One region of the Glutamicibacter sp. FR1 genome, then DNA from elsewhere that is predicted to be linked to it. Evidence: riboswitches for the same ligand, from Rfam matches in the RefSeq annotation. Region 1 holds a riboswitch; each other region holds the start of a gene.
What was found. A riboswitch is a leader RNA that binds a small molecule or an ion and turns the genes downstream of it on or off. The one in region 1 is predicted to bind S-adenosylmethionine.

Region 1 (3,343 bases):
TTCGAAAAGCGTGCCGACCTCGATGCCCAGCACCTCGCACAGGCGCAGCAGCGTCGCCACCGAGGGGCTGGTCAGGTCGCGTTCCACACGCGAGAGAAAGCCCTTGGTCAGCCCGGAGAGCTCTGCGACCTGGTCAATGGTCATGCGCTGGGTCTGCCGCACCCCGCGCAGCCGCGCACCGATGTTGATCGCAGCACCGGTTGGTTCAACTGGCAAGGTTTTCATCGTTTGGCTCCATCAACGTCGTGTCCGGCAGCGGCATCCGCGGCGACTTCACCGCCTGCGGGGCAAGTTTACCAATGGTAAACACGCGGTGTCCCCTACCGCGGGCCGGCCGCGATCATTAGACTCTGTCCATGGACAGCACCAAGGACAAGCTCTGCGGGTACCTGAATGAGGCGCGCGAGAATGCGATCTTCAAGGCCGAGGGCCTGGCCGAGCAGCTGGCACGCACCCCGCTCACCCCTACCGGCACCCACATCCTGGGCGTGCTGCACCATCTGGCGATCAACGAATACGAGTATTTCGGCACCTGCCTGCGGCGCGAGGCCAACGACGCCTATGTCCGCGAGTTCATCTCCCCGCATGATCCCGACGCTGATTTCCTTCCGCCCGCCCAGATGGACGGGCTGCAGCTGATAGACCTGTACCGCAAGGCCATCGCCTTCGCGGACGAGGGCATCGCCGCCTTGTACCTGGATTCTGCAGTGCACGTCCCGTGGTGGGGGCCGGCGGGGCATACCACCTTGGACCATCTGCTCATCCATGCGCTGGCCGAGACCTCCCGGCATGCAGGGCAGCTGGATATCATCCGCGAACAGCTCGACGGCCGCGCCGGCTGGACCGCGACGCTGGATTTGCTGACCGGCTACACCGCGGCGCAGTGGGCTGAACACCGCCAGAAGCTGCAGCAGCTGGCCGATTCCCTGGCCCCGGAGAACTGACCGGAAGTCATATTACGCAGTACGGCTTCATCTGGCGCCGCATGCGGCGGTACGCTCAGAATTGTTGCTTCACGAGACGCGGCGCCAAGCTCCGACTGGCCGCGCACCAACCCCAAGTTCATGGGTGGTTCGGATGAGGAAGCGGTCCGCGCATCAATTGGTGCACGGGCAAGAGCTCGCCAGAGAGTTAATATCCGTGGCCATCCCAATCCTTCCCATCATCGACCGCCAGACCGGCCAGGTGCAGTTCACCGCTGAGGGCCGCTGGTGCACCCGCTACGTTGCGGACCCGCTCAGGCTCGAACGCCTCATCACCCGCTGCTCCCGCCGTCCGGCCTTCGACCCGGACACCTCCGAATTGCTGCTGGTGGTGCCGGAAGCAGGGAATCCGGCAGGCAGGCGCCATGCATTTAGCCTTGCCAAATTCCCAAGTCCAGGGGCGCTGGCTAAAGTGGAAAGCTGAGCCGATCCACGGGTTTCCATGGGAAACTCCACGTTCAAGGAGAGCCTTTTCGAGATGCCACAGCACCCAAGCGCCGAACCGACCAAAGCGCAGATCCAGCGATGGCGCAAGTATCTCGCCGATGAAGTCGCCGAGGGCGCCATCTACCGGGCCCTGGCGGAAAAGAAGACCGGGCAGGAACGGCAAATCCTGCTGGGCCTGGCCGAAGCCGAAGCACGCCACGAATCCCACTGGCGCACGCTGCTCGGCGAGCATGCCAAGGAAGTCCGACCGTCGCTGCGCCGCACCATGCTGCGCTTCCTCGCCCTGCACTTCGGGTCGGTGTTCGTGCTGGCCATGGCCCAGCGCTCCGAGAGCAGCTCCCCCTACCGCAATGACAAGGACGCCACCGCGCAGATGGCTGCCGACGAGCAGGTCCACGAGGAAGTCGTCCGGGCCCTGGCCACAGCAGGACGCGCACGGCTGTCGGGCAACTTCCGCGCCGCGGTCTTCGGCGCCAACGACGGGCTGGTATCCAACCTGGCATTGATCATGGGCATCGGCGCCACCGGCGTTTCTTCGACCTTCGTGCTGTTCTCCGGCATTGCCGGCTTGCTGGCCGGAGCGCTGTCCATGGCGGCCGGCGAATACGTTTCGGTGCGTTCCCAACGCGAGCTGCTGACCGCCTCGCGGCCCACCCAGGTCACGCTGACCGCGGCCCCGAACCTGGATCTGGACGCCAACGAGCTGGTGCTGATCTACAAGGCCCGCGGCATGAGCGACGAGGACGCCGAGCACCGGGCCGCCGAACGCATGGGCCTGTTCACCTGCGACTGCAACCCTGATTTCTCGCTGAACCCGGAAGGCCGCGGCGACGAGCTCGAGAAGGAGCACCAGGAGCTGGGCTCGGCCACCGGGGCGGCCGCCACCTCATTCCTGCTCTTCGCTTCCGGCGCGGTGGTGCCGATCCTGCCTTACATGTTGGGCCTCTCCGGCCTGGCCGCGATCATCGTGTCGGTGGTGCTGGTGGGCATCGCCCTGATGATCACCGGCGGCATCGTGGGCCTGCTCTCCGGAGCCTCCCCGTTCAAGCGCGGCTTGCGCCAGCTGGCCATCGGCTGGGGCGCTGCGGCCGTCACCTACTGCCTGGGCCTGATCTTCGACGTCAGCGTCAGCTAATACTCCGCTTGGCATCGAAAATGCCGGGACAGCTTCGGCTGTCCCGGCATTTTCGATGCCCCGGACTAGTTGTCCTTTGCCGGCCGGGTGCGCCGCCGCAGGGTTTCCATGGACTGGATGAACGCCAGTGCTTCCTCGACGGTGTCCACCAGGGCGATCTTCTGCTCCATCACGCGTTCCTTGGCCAGGGCCTGGAGCAGCGGCCACGCCGGAAGGTCATTTCTCCAGTAGTCGCGGCCGACCAGCACCATTGGCACCACGCGGGCACCGGTGGCGTAGTAGTTCTCGCAGGCATCCTGGAAGATTTCCTGGACCGTGCCGGCAGCCCCGGGCAGCACGACCAGCCCGCCGTTGGACTGCTCCAGCAGGATCGCCTCGCGAATGGAATTGGTGAAGAACTTGGCGATCTGGGTGGCAAACAGATTCGGCGGCTCATGGCCGTAGAACCAGGTCGGCACGCCCAGCGACTGCCGCTGGCTGGGGAAACGCTCCTTCACCATCAGGGCGGTTCTCGCCCAGCCGGTGCGATGGTGGATCGCATCTGGCGCTTCGGCGAGCATCTGCAAGGCCGTCGCAATGTCATCTGCCCCATAGTCGGACAGCCACGCACCGGCATTGGCCGCTTCCATGGCTCCTGGCCCTCCCCCGGTGGCCACCGCGTAGCCAGCACGGGTAATCATGCGCCCGAGCTCCAAGGCCTGCGCGTACTGCGTGGTGCCCCGGTTCATCGCATGCCCGCCCATCACCCCGATGATCGGAGTGTCCTTGAACGTTCCCT
Region 2 (3,343 bases), 620 kb from region 1:
CAGGGTTTCGGCATCCAAGGTGGATCCGCTGCCGCGGATGACATAAGCCACCGGGCGCTCGCCCCATTTCTCGTCGGCGACGCCGATGACTGCAAGGTCCAGCACTTCTGGGTGCGATGCGAGGGCCTGTTCCACCTCGATGGTGGAGATGTTCTCGCCGCCGGAAATGATGATGTCCTTGGCCCGGTCGCGCACCTGGATGTAGCCGTCCGGGTGCATGACGCCGAGGTCGCCGGTGTGGAACCAGCCGCCATGGAAAGCTTGGGCGGTGGCGGCTTCGTCGCGGTAGTAGCCGATCATGACGTTATTGCCGCGCAGTACGATTTCGCCCATGGTCTGCCCGTCCGCGGGGACATCGTCCATGTTCTCGTCGACAATGCGCGCGGACTCGGCAGTGATCATGCCAACGCCCTGGCGGGCGAGCTTCGCTGCCCGGGCCGGCCCATCGAGCTCATCCCACTCATCCTGATATTCGCACACCGTGTACGGCCCATAGACTTCGGTCAGGCCGTACACGTGGACTACTTCGATGCCCAGATTCTGCAGCTTGGAGATGATGGCCGGGGACGGGGGAGCGCCTGCGGTGGTGATCCGCAATGGCGTATCAAGCTGATGGGCACGGGCTGAGTCGGCGATGATGGAGCAGACGGTCGGGGCGCCGCACAGGTGGGTGGTCCCAAGATTCTCGATGGCGTCCCAGACCGCATTCTCGCGCACGCCGCGCAGGCACAGGTGGGTTCCGCCCGCTGCGGTGACGGCCCATGGGGTGCACCATCCGTTGCAGTGGAACATCGGCAGGGTCCACAGGTAGCGGGTCTTGGCGGTGAAGCCCTGGTGGTGAGCTTCGCCCAAGGAATTCAGGTAGCTGCCGCGGTGCGAGTAGAGCACGCCCTTCGGCTTGCCGGTGGTGCCTGACGTGTAGTTGAGAGTGATCGGCGCCCGCTCGTCGGCAATGGCATAGGGAAGCTTCTCATCCGAGGCTTCTGCCAGCAACTCGTCCAAGGTGGCGTCGACTTGCACTTCGGGACGCGGTCCGGAGTACTGGTCATCGGTGATTTCAATGAGCGCTTCCAGCGTCGGGTTCTCCCGGCGCAGGGTCTTCGTATGCTCCAGCAGCTCGGTGTCGGCAAGCATCAGCTTGGCAGCCGAATGATCAATGATGTACTGCAGCTCGTGGGCCGAAAGGCGGGTATTCAGGGCAATGAGGACGCCGCCAGCCAGCGGCACGGCGTAATGCGCCATGAGCATTTCGGGAGTATTCGGTGCCAGCACGGCCACGCGGTCGCCCGGTTCAATGCGCGCCTTCAGCGCCTGGGCAAAGCGGTGCACGCGTGCTTCGAGTTCCGCGTAGGTGTAGCTGCGAGTTCCATGGATGACGGCGGTCTTCTTCGGATAGGCCTCGGTTGTGCGCTCAAGGAAACGCAGCGGGGTCAGTTCTGAATGGTTTGCCTGAATCTCTACCATGGTGTGGCTATTCCTCAATCGTCAGCGATGGTTACGGAGAACAATAAGAGGGAGTGTGACTCAATGCACTCCATGATCGATAGTACCATGAACCTCAGCGTCATGCGGAGAAACCAAGTTTCATTGCGGTGAGCGGTAGTGAATTCGCGACAGGCCTCCGGTTCCACGGGTAGAGCCGGGTCTTCCGCTGCAACGTGACCGGAGAAGGTCCGTAATGAAAGTTGCGTCGAAGGTCTCGGGCAAGGTGGATTTGGCGAATAAAAGACTGCTAAAAGGTTCATTTCAAGGCATTGGATCGAACGTTTCGTTGAATATTGCGATTTGCGAAGCAAAATGTTTGACGCTGCTTCGTAATCACCCATATTGTTTTAAGCAGAATCAAGAGCATCAGCTATAAGCCCTGGCTTGCTGATCGGCAACCCTCTCAACGGTAGTGGGGTGCTCCAGGTGAGGATTCGGTTCCACGCGAAAACGTGCTGGAACAAGTACCGCACACGGCGTGGAACTCCAACGCTGGCGGCTTCGAGAATCAAGAAGCTCCGGCGTGCGGATTATTGCGCGGTGGGCAAGACCCGAAGGAATCGAGCCATGTCATTGAATCTTGAACTTGACCCGTTGACCCTGCGCAAGGTTTTCGCTCAGCATCCGTCAGGCGTAGCCGCCCTCTGTGCAGAACTGGATGGCGAGAAAACCGGCATTGTGGCTTCGTCATTTACCGTGGGTGTTTCCCTCGAGCCAGCACTGGTGATGTTCGCCGTGCAGAAATCCTCGAATACGTGGCCAAAGCTGCGCAACGCTGGCCGCATCGGCGTTTCGGTGCTCAGCGAACGCAATGAAGGAGTGTGTGCTCAGATCGCGTCGAAGAACGGCGACCGATTCCGCGGGATCGACACCTATTCCTCGGAACAGGGCGCACTGTTCATTAACGACTCCACGCTGTGGCTGGAAACCTCGATTTACAACGAGGTCGAAGCGGGGGATCACTGGGTGATCTTGATGGAAGTCCACGGGCACCGCATCTCGAAGCACTCGCCGCAGATCTTCCACGATTCGCGCTTCCATTCACTGCCGGTCCCCGAGCTCGTCTAAGCTCTTCTGAACTTCCATAGCTTCGGCCAGATCAACATATCGATCTGGCCGAAGCTTTTTTGATTTCGAGGCCTGCGGAATCACTTGATCCCTGTGCCAATCGGAAAATTAGGCGCGATGCCTGTTGATCTCCGGGCACCCCGGCAGCAACCCTGGACTACATGCAGCCCATGCACTGCGGGCAAGTTCGACGTGTAATTGCACTTCCACTGCAGCTGATTGCCGGGGTAAATCGGTGGCAGTGGGCCAAGAGCCCAGTTACGGCTTCAAATTCACGCAACGCCACCTCGGCGACATCAAGTTATCCACGGCCCTGAGCGGTGAAATTCTTGTTGGTTGTGAACTACTTCGGGCTCGGAGCCTTGATAGCGAACATTAATCCGTGGTGACTAAGGGTTTTGCAAATTTAACAGTATCCACAATGTTATCCACAAAACTGTGGATGAAGTGTGGGGAAATGTGAACAAAGGAGCGAAAACCCCGGAAACTGGGCGATTGTGGGTGTTGATAACCTCGATGTGGTTGGCGTGACCTTCAATGAATTAACTTTCTTTCCACAAGTGTGAAAATACAAACAGACTAGTCAATTGATGTTACCGGTGTATAGAGCGGGGTAATCCACAGGGTTCTCCCCAGACTGTGAACAGGTGAGTCCACAGGTAGCGGTGTGTTATCCACATATTCTGTGGATAATGAGGTTTACGCCTGTTAATAACAGCCCTAGTGTTGGCTTCGGGAGAGAAATATCCACAGGCGCTTTACAGCTAAATGTCCGTATCGACTGACATGA
Region 3 (3,343 bases), 310 kb from region 1:
TGCACCTTGGACGGATCGGTGTAGATGCCGGTTTCCTTGTTGTTCTGCACCGCGTCGTCTTCCCACGAGCCTTCGAGCAGCTTGTAGACCACTTCGAGGTACTCATCTGCGTGGTTGTAGCGCTCGTCGTGCTCCATCTGATCTCCCTGGCCCATATTGCGAGCAGCCGATGGCAGGTACCCGGTGACCACGTTCCAGCCGACGCGGCCGTTGGTCAGGTGGTCCAGGGTGGCCAGGCGGCGGGCGAAGGCGTAGGGGTGCTCATAGGCGGTACCCGCGGTGACGCCGAAGCCGAGGTTCTCGGTCACGGCGGCCATGGCCGAGACCAGCATCATCGGGTCGTTGACCGGCGCCTGGGCGCCGGAGGTCAGCGGGGTGATGTTGTTGCCCTTGTACACGTCGTAGGTGCCCAGCACATCGGCGAGGAACAGGCCGTCGAACTTGCCCTTCTCCAGCACCTTGGCCATATGCGTCCAGTAGCCCAGGGTGTTGTAGGTCGAGGCCTTGTCCTCCGGGTGGCGCCACAGGCCTGGCGACTGGTGCACCACGCAGTTCATGTCGAATGCGTTGAATAGGATCTCGCGCCTGTTCTCGCTCATGCCTTTGCCCCCATTAGGTCGATATTCATGGAAAGTTCCTGGTTTGCGACGCGGGCTCTCAGGCCCGCTGGGTCGAATCTTCGCCGGTGACGGACAGCCGCTGCGGCTGGACGCCGTTGATCTCGTAGTCCCCGACGATGCGCGCCTTGTAGATCGCCGGGTTGTGCGTGGCGATGGTGCGCGCATTGCGCCAGTGCCGGTCAAGGTTGCAGCCGCTCCTGGTGGACGAGGCCCCCAGCCCGTCGAAGAGCTTGCTCGTTACGCCGATGGCCAGCGGCTGCACCACGGTTTGCGCACGGTTGGCTGCCAGCTCGCAGACCGCGTAGCGTTCCTCGTCGTTCAGTCCCGGATCGCCCAGGGCCGCCTCGACTTCAAGCACCGCGCCGATCACCACCGAGTCGGCGGCGGAGGATTCCGCGGACACCTCCCCCACCAGCTGCAGGACCTGGGGTTCCTGGTATACCGGCACCCCGGTTCCGGTGGTGAAGATGCGGGTGCGTGCCTGCACCGCGCTGCGCAGGTCGTTCAGCGCGGCGCGGGCGATGCCTGCCTGCACGGACATGAGCACCAGCTGGAAGATCGCCGCTTCGGAGTCATTGCGCTGCTGCGGCATGAAGCAGTCCACCGGGACCTGATGGAATTCGGTGGTACCGGTTCCGGTCAGTCCCTGGCCGAATCCGTCCCAGTCATCGAGGATCTTGACGCCGCTGCGCTGGGTGGACACCACCGCGATCTGGCGTCCGGCAAGCTCAGGGTGGGCCACCGCAACAGTGGTCCAGTCGGCAAAGATGGTGCCGGTGCAGTAGTACTTCTCGCCGTCGACTACCCAGCGCCCGTCCACGAAGCTGGCCTTCGTATTCAAGGTGCCCAGGGCGTTGCCGCCGCGCTCGGTGTAGGCGTTGCCGACAATCTGCCCGGCCGCGATGCGGGCCACCCACTTCTTGCGCAGCGCCTCGTCTTCCAGTGCCAGCACATTCTCGACAAAAGCGATATGCGCGCGCCACAGCTGGCCTACATGGGAGTCGGCCTCGGAGAGCTCGATGAGCAGGCGGAAGACATCCACCAGCCGCGCACCGTAGCCGCCGTCGGCCACGGGAAGGCGCAGCGCGCCGAAGCGCTCGCGGTTCAGTAGGCCTACCTGCTCGAAGGGAAGCACGCGGTTCAGGTCGCGGTCCTTGGCGGTCGCGGCGATCTGGGCGAAGACCGGGCGGAAGATTTCGGCCAGCCGGTCGTACTGCTCATCCGCGCCGGGACCGGGAGTGATCTTCAGCAGCTGCCGCGTGGGCAGCTGCTCCTCGAACTCGTCCAGTTCCAGAGCGCTGGCTTGCGAAGGATCGCTGAGCTGGTTGAAGTCCAGCCCTGGGGCATTCGGTGATTCGCCAATAGGCATCAGGGTTCTCAATTCTTTCCATCGGTCCTGGCAGTAGCACCGTCCCGCTCTTCGGGTGGTTGCTGCGGCGTCGTGGAGCCAGATCTCTCAGCCGCTCTGGATGGGTCGTGATTCATTTGTAACGGTAATAATCCGGCGCTTCCAAGCCGCGAAGTCATATTTCGCCTCAGATTTGGAAGGGCCTATGCTCAAATCCCACAGCCTAATCCCCGTCCCATCGAAGATGAGTTGCAAGGATAGGCCTGCTGTCGATCAAACCGGCCCTAGGTAAAATAAATAACGAAATTTCTGGGCAATGTGACGCACGTATCGAAGATTTTTTCATGTTACGCAAGATTTGCGTCCAAATCGTTCAACTCGCTGTAATAGAGGGGTAACCATCCCGAGCGGCCGAGAGATCTGGCTCTTTGACGCCGCAGCAACCACCTTCGGAGCTCCACCTCCGCAGGCCGGTGCTACCGCCAGGACCGATGGAGATTGATATGGCTCTTACCATTGCAGCGCCCGAGGCAACTTCAACCACCTCAACCGCACTGGACGTCCAATTCAGCAACGTGTCGCGGACCTTCACCACAAAGAAGGAAAGCCGTACCGTGCTGGCCGACATCAACTTGCACATTCCAGCCGGCCAAGTCGTCGCGATCCTGGGCGCCAGCGGCTGCGGAAAATCCACGCTGCTGCGTTCGGTCTCCGGGTTGGACCACCCCTCCACCGGTGACATCCGCACAGGCACCCACGAGGTCAACGGCATCAACGAGCTATGTGCCGTTGCTTTCCAGGAACCACGGCTGCTTCCGTGGCGATCGGTGCGCGAGAACATTGCGCTGGGTCTGGCTCCAGGAACCGAAAAGGCCTCTGGCGACGCGCTGATTGATGAGCTGATCGAGCTGACCGGGCTGAGCCATGCAGCCAGCCTGCGCCCGCGGGAGATTTCCGGCGGCATGGCCCAGCGTGTTTCGCTGGCTCGCGCGCTGGCCCGCCGCCCGGGCGTATTGCTTCTCGATGAGCCCTTCGGCGCACTCGATGCCCTGACCCGCCTGAAGATGCAGGATTTGCTGCTCTCAATTCACGCATCATTCCCCACCACGGTACTCATGGTGACCCATGACGTGGACGAGGCTTTGACCTTGGCTGACCGCGTTATCGTCTTGGGACGCAGCACCGGGAACGGCGCGGCTGGTGTCATCGAAGACCTAGCGATCTCCGCCGGGCAACCACGCCGGCACACGGACGAGAAGTTCGTTGCCGATCGCCTGCACCTGCTGCGCCTGCTCGGCGTCGATCCAACCAACCATTAGTCCAGGGAACGCATTGGATCCACGGCGATCCTTACTCTTTGCCCTATCATCCATCC
Region 4 (3,343 bases), 110 kb from region 1:
AGCGCGGTGTTCGGGCGCAGCGCGGCGCGCACCGCATCCAGGTTGGTGATGTCCACCGCCGAGGAGCTGATCCCCCATTTGCCGTGCAGCTTGGAGATCAGCCGGTTGGTGCCGCCGTAGCCGTCGGCACCGAGGATGATGTGGTCGCCGGGCTCAAGCACCGCGCGCAGCAACGCATCTTCGGCCGCGATGCCCGAGGCGAAGGCGAATCCAGCGGCGCCGCCTTCCAGCGCGGAGAGCTGGGATTCGAAGCCGTTGCGGGTCGGGTTGGAGCCGCGGGAGTATTCGTGCCCGGAACGCAGCACGTTAATACCGTCTTGGATGAAGGTGCTGGTCTGGTAGATCGGCGGGACGACCGCTCCGGTGTGCGGATCCTTGTGCTGGCCGGCGTGCACAGCGAGGGTGTTGAAGCCGCTCATGCGAAGCTCACTTCCTTGGTGTCGGCGGTGGTCGCGGCCAGCGCGAGATCCAGCGACTGGGTGATGTCTGCGAGCAGGTCGGCGGGGTCTTCCAGCCCGACCGACAGGCGCAGGGTGGAGGTGTTCAGGCCCGCGGCGGCCAGTTGCTGCTCCGAGAGCCGGCAGTGCGTCATGGTCGCCGGGTGGGAGACCATGGTGCGGGTGTCCCCCACATTCGCGGCCAGGGAAATCAGCTTGAGCCCGTCGATCACCGGGGAAACCAGGGATGGGTGGGCCAGCTCGATGGCCAGCACGCAGCCGGTGCCCTTCGGCGCCAGCGTCCGGGCCAGCTCGTGACTGGAGTGCTCGGGCAGCGCGGGGTGGTGGATGGCGGCAATGCCCGGATACTCGGCCAGCGCATCGATCAGCCTGGCGACGCTGCGCTGCACGTGGGCCGCGCGCACCGGCAGGGTCTCGATGCCTGCAAGGATGCCCTGGGCGCTGGCCGGTGCGAGGGTCGGGCCCAGATCGTGCAGGAACTTGGAACGAACCAGCATCGCATAGGCCGCCGGCCCGTGGCGTTCAAGCAGCGAAGTGCCATTCAGCCGCTCGCGCGGGGCGGCAATCTGCGGCCAGCGAGAGGAATCGGAGAAGTCGAAGGTTCCCGAATCCACCACTACCCCGCCAAGCACCGAGCCGTGCCCGGCCAGCCCCTTGGTGGCCGAGTGCACCACGATGTCCGCGCCGAGTTCCAGCGGGCGCACATTCAGCGGGGTGGCCAGGGTGTTGTCCACCACCACCGGGATGTTGCGCTCGTGCGCGATGGCCGCAATGGCCGGGATATCGGCCACGGTGCACAGCGGATTGGAAACGGATTCGAAGAAGAACGCCCGGGTGTCCGACTCGATGGCAGCTTCCCAGGCGGCAGGATCAGCCTGGTCGACAAAGCTGACGCGGATCCCGAAGTCGGCGAAGGTGTCGGTGAACAGGTCCACGGTGCCGCCGTAGAGCGAGGAGGAGGCCACGATGTGCTTGGGCCCCTGGGTCAGGGCCAGCAGGGACAGGGCGACGGCGGACTGGCCGGTGGCGGTGGCTACCGCCTGGGCCCCGCCTTCCAGTGCTGCCACACGCTGTTCAAGGATCGAGACGGTGGGATTGCCGGTGCGCGAGTAGGTGAAGCCGGCCTGGCGCAGCGCGAACTTCTCGATCGCTTCGGCATGCGACTGGAATTGGTAGGCTGCGGAATTGTGCAGTGGCGGCAGCATTGGGCGGAAGTCTCCGCTCGGGCGGTATCCTGCGTGGACCGCGTCGGTTCCTTGGCTCATAGCTCCTCCTCGATTCTCTGCGAGGGAGTGCACCGATTGGCATCGTGCGGCGGCACGAAGCACAGCGCGAAAACGCGTTCGGAACTGCTCCATCGTTCCTGGCATTAGCACCTTTCGGTTTCCCGATGGTTGCTGCGACGTCAACGAGCCAGATCTCTTAGTCGCTCTTGATGGTTTGTTGTTCTTCCATGGTTGGCCATGGGCTGCGAGGGGTGCAAGCGCTATCGGGCGGCCGGCTTCATACAAGGCCGCCAAGCTTCATATGTCGTGCACTTGTCATGATGACGCGGTGGCTGGCGCCACTTTATGACGCACCAAAATGAGAAAAACCCCGAGACTTTCAAGGTTTTTCTGGAAGTTTATGACGATGGAGCGGCACTCGATGACCGAGAGTTACGCTGTTGGCGGCTCAGCCGAGCACTTCCACCCCGAAGCTGGCCACCACTGCGCGGACTTCTTGCAGGTAGCGCTGAGCCTGGTCGGTGAGCGGGATCGCGGCATGATCGATCCAGCCGATCTCGATGCGCTCATCGATGTCCAGCGGGATGGCAACGATGGATGGATCCAGCTCGTCGCTGATGATGCCGGTGGAGATCGTGTACCCGCCCAGGCCGATCATCAGGTTGAAGATGGTCGCACGGTCCGAGACTTGGATTTCCCGCTGGCTGGAGCGTGTGGAGAGCACTTCCTCGGCGAAGTAGAACGAGTTGTTCGCGCCTTGATCGAAGGTCAGCCGAGGCAGGTTTTCGAGGTCTTCGAGGGTGACCTGGTCACGGGTGGCCAGCGGGTTGCTGCGCGATACGAAGATGTGCGGGTCGGCGAGGAACAGCGGGTGGAACACCAGGCGGGATTCGCGCAGCAGCTTGTCGATGACTTTCCGGTTGAAGTCGTTGCGGTAGAGGATCCCGATATCGCTGCGCAGGGTTCGCACGTCCTCGATAATTTCCTCGGTGCGCGTCTCGCGGAGCGAAAACTGGTACTCCTCGGCCCCGCTGGCCTGGACCATCCGGACAAAGGCATCCACCGCAAAGGAGTAGTGCTGGGTGGAGACGCCCAGCAGCCGCCGCGCGGCGGGGCGGCCGAGGTAGCGGTGCTCAAGAAGCTCCACCTGCTCGAGCACCTGCCGGGCGTAGCCGAGGAATTCTGCGCCTTCAGCAGTGAGCGTCACTCCCCTGGCCGAGCGCATCAGCAAGGTGCGTCCCACCCGGGATTCGAGTTCCTTCATCGCCGCCGACATGCTGGGCTGCGCGACGTAGATGAGGTCGGCGGCAGCCGAGATCGACCCCTCGGAGGCGACCGCCACAAAGTAGCGCAGCTGCTGGAGCGTCAATCCATTCGAAACCTGAACCATAGTTTGAGTCTATATGAATCCATAGTTATATCGAGTTACCTGATATCAAGAATCACCCTGCATGATTGACGCAACGACTTCCCCTCGGCCTGTCCAGGCCTCCCAAATACAGATTGGCCATCATGGCAGACGCATTAAATTTCAGCATTAGCACCACAAGATTCGACGAGAATTACTCCCCTTCTGCGAATTCTCGAACCACGACAAACTTCGCCAATTTGGCGCGCGGAGAGCGTCGCGAAGAGAACCTTCGCAATGCCCTGACGATG

Region 2: linked by a shared signal. The riboswitch ahead of ACLQ8T_RS16150 (flavin reductase family protein) and the one ahead of ACLQ8T_RS02750 (hypothetical protein) in region 1 are both predicted to bind S-adenosylmethionine.
Region 3: linked by a shared signal. The riboswitch ahead of ACLQ8T_RS01330 (acyl-CoA dehydrogenase family protein) and the one ahead of ACLQ8T_RS02750 (hypothetical protein) in region 1 are both predicted to bind S-adenosylmethionine.
Region 4: linked by a shared signal. The riboswitch ahead of ACLQ8T_RS03270 (O-acetylhomoserine aminocarboxypropyltransferase/cysteine synthase family protein) and the one ahead of ACLQ8T_RS02750 (hypothetical protein) in region 1 are both predicted to bind S-adenosylmethionine.

The regions. Positions count from the first base shown of each region.
Region 1 covers NZ_CP178602.1:563,484-566,826, reverse strand. The annotation lists gene ACLQ8T_RS02760 (cupin domain-containing protein) at 1-225, opposite strand, end outside; gene ACLQ8T_RS02755 (DinB family protein) at 357-944, shown strand; SAM riboswitch class IV at 1,012-1,125, shown strand; gene ACLQ8T_RS02750 (hypothetical protein) at 1,141-1,407, shown strand; gene ACLQ8T_RS02745 (VIT1/CCC1 transporter family protein) at 1,462-2,565, shown strand; gene ACLQ8T_RS02740 (LOG family protein) at 2,631-3,343, opposite strand, start outside.
Region 2 covers NZ_CP178602.1:3,351,799-3,355,141, reverse strand. The annotation lists gene ACLQ8T_RS16155 (long-chain-fatty-acid--CoA ligase) at 1-1,464, opposite strand, end outside; SAM riboswitch class IV at 1,841-1,958, shown strand; gene ACLQ8T_RS16150 (flavin reductase family protein) at 2,053-2,553, shown strand.
Region 3 covers NZ_CP178602.1:257,378-260,720, reverse strand. The annotation lists gene ACLQ8T_RS01335 (LLM class flavin-dependent oxidoreductase) at 1-599, opposite strand, end outside; gene ACLQ8T_RS01330 (acyl-CoA dehydrogenase family protein) at 658-1,989, opposite strand; SAM riboswitch class I at 2,005-2,096, opposite strand; SAM riboswitch class I at 2,364-2,466, shown strand; gene ACLQ8T_RS01325 (ABC transporter ATP-binding protein) at 2,472-3,287, shown strand.
Region 4 covers NZ_CP178602.1:673,040-676,382, reverse strand. The annotation lists gene ACLQ8T_RS03275 (cystathionine gamma-synthase) at 1-419, opposite strand, end outside; gene ACLQ8T_RS03270 (O-acetylhomoserine aminocarboxypropyltransferase/cysteine synthase family protein) at 416-1,723, opposite strand; SAM riboswitch class I at 1,810-1,900, opposite strand; gene ACLQ8T_RS03265 (LysR family transcriptional regulator) at 2,133-3,074, opposite strand; gene ACLQ8T_RS03260 (DUF1852 domain-containing protein) at 3,197-3,343, shown strand, end outside.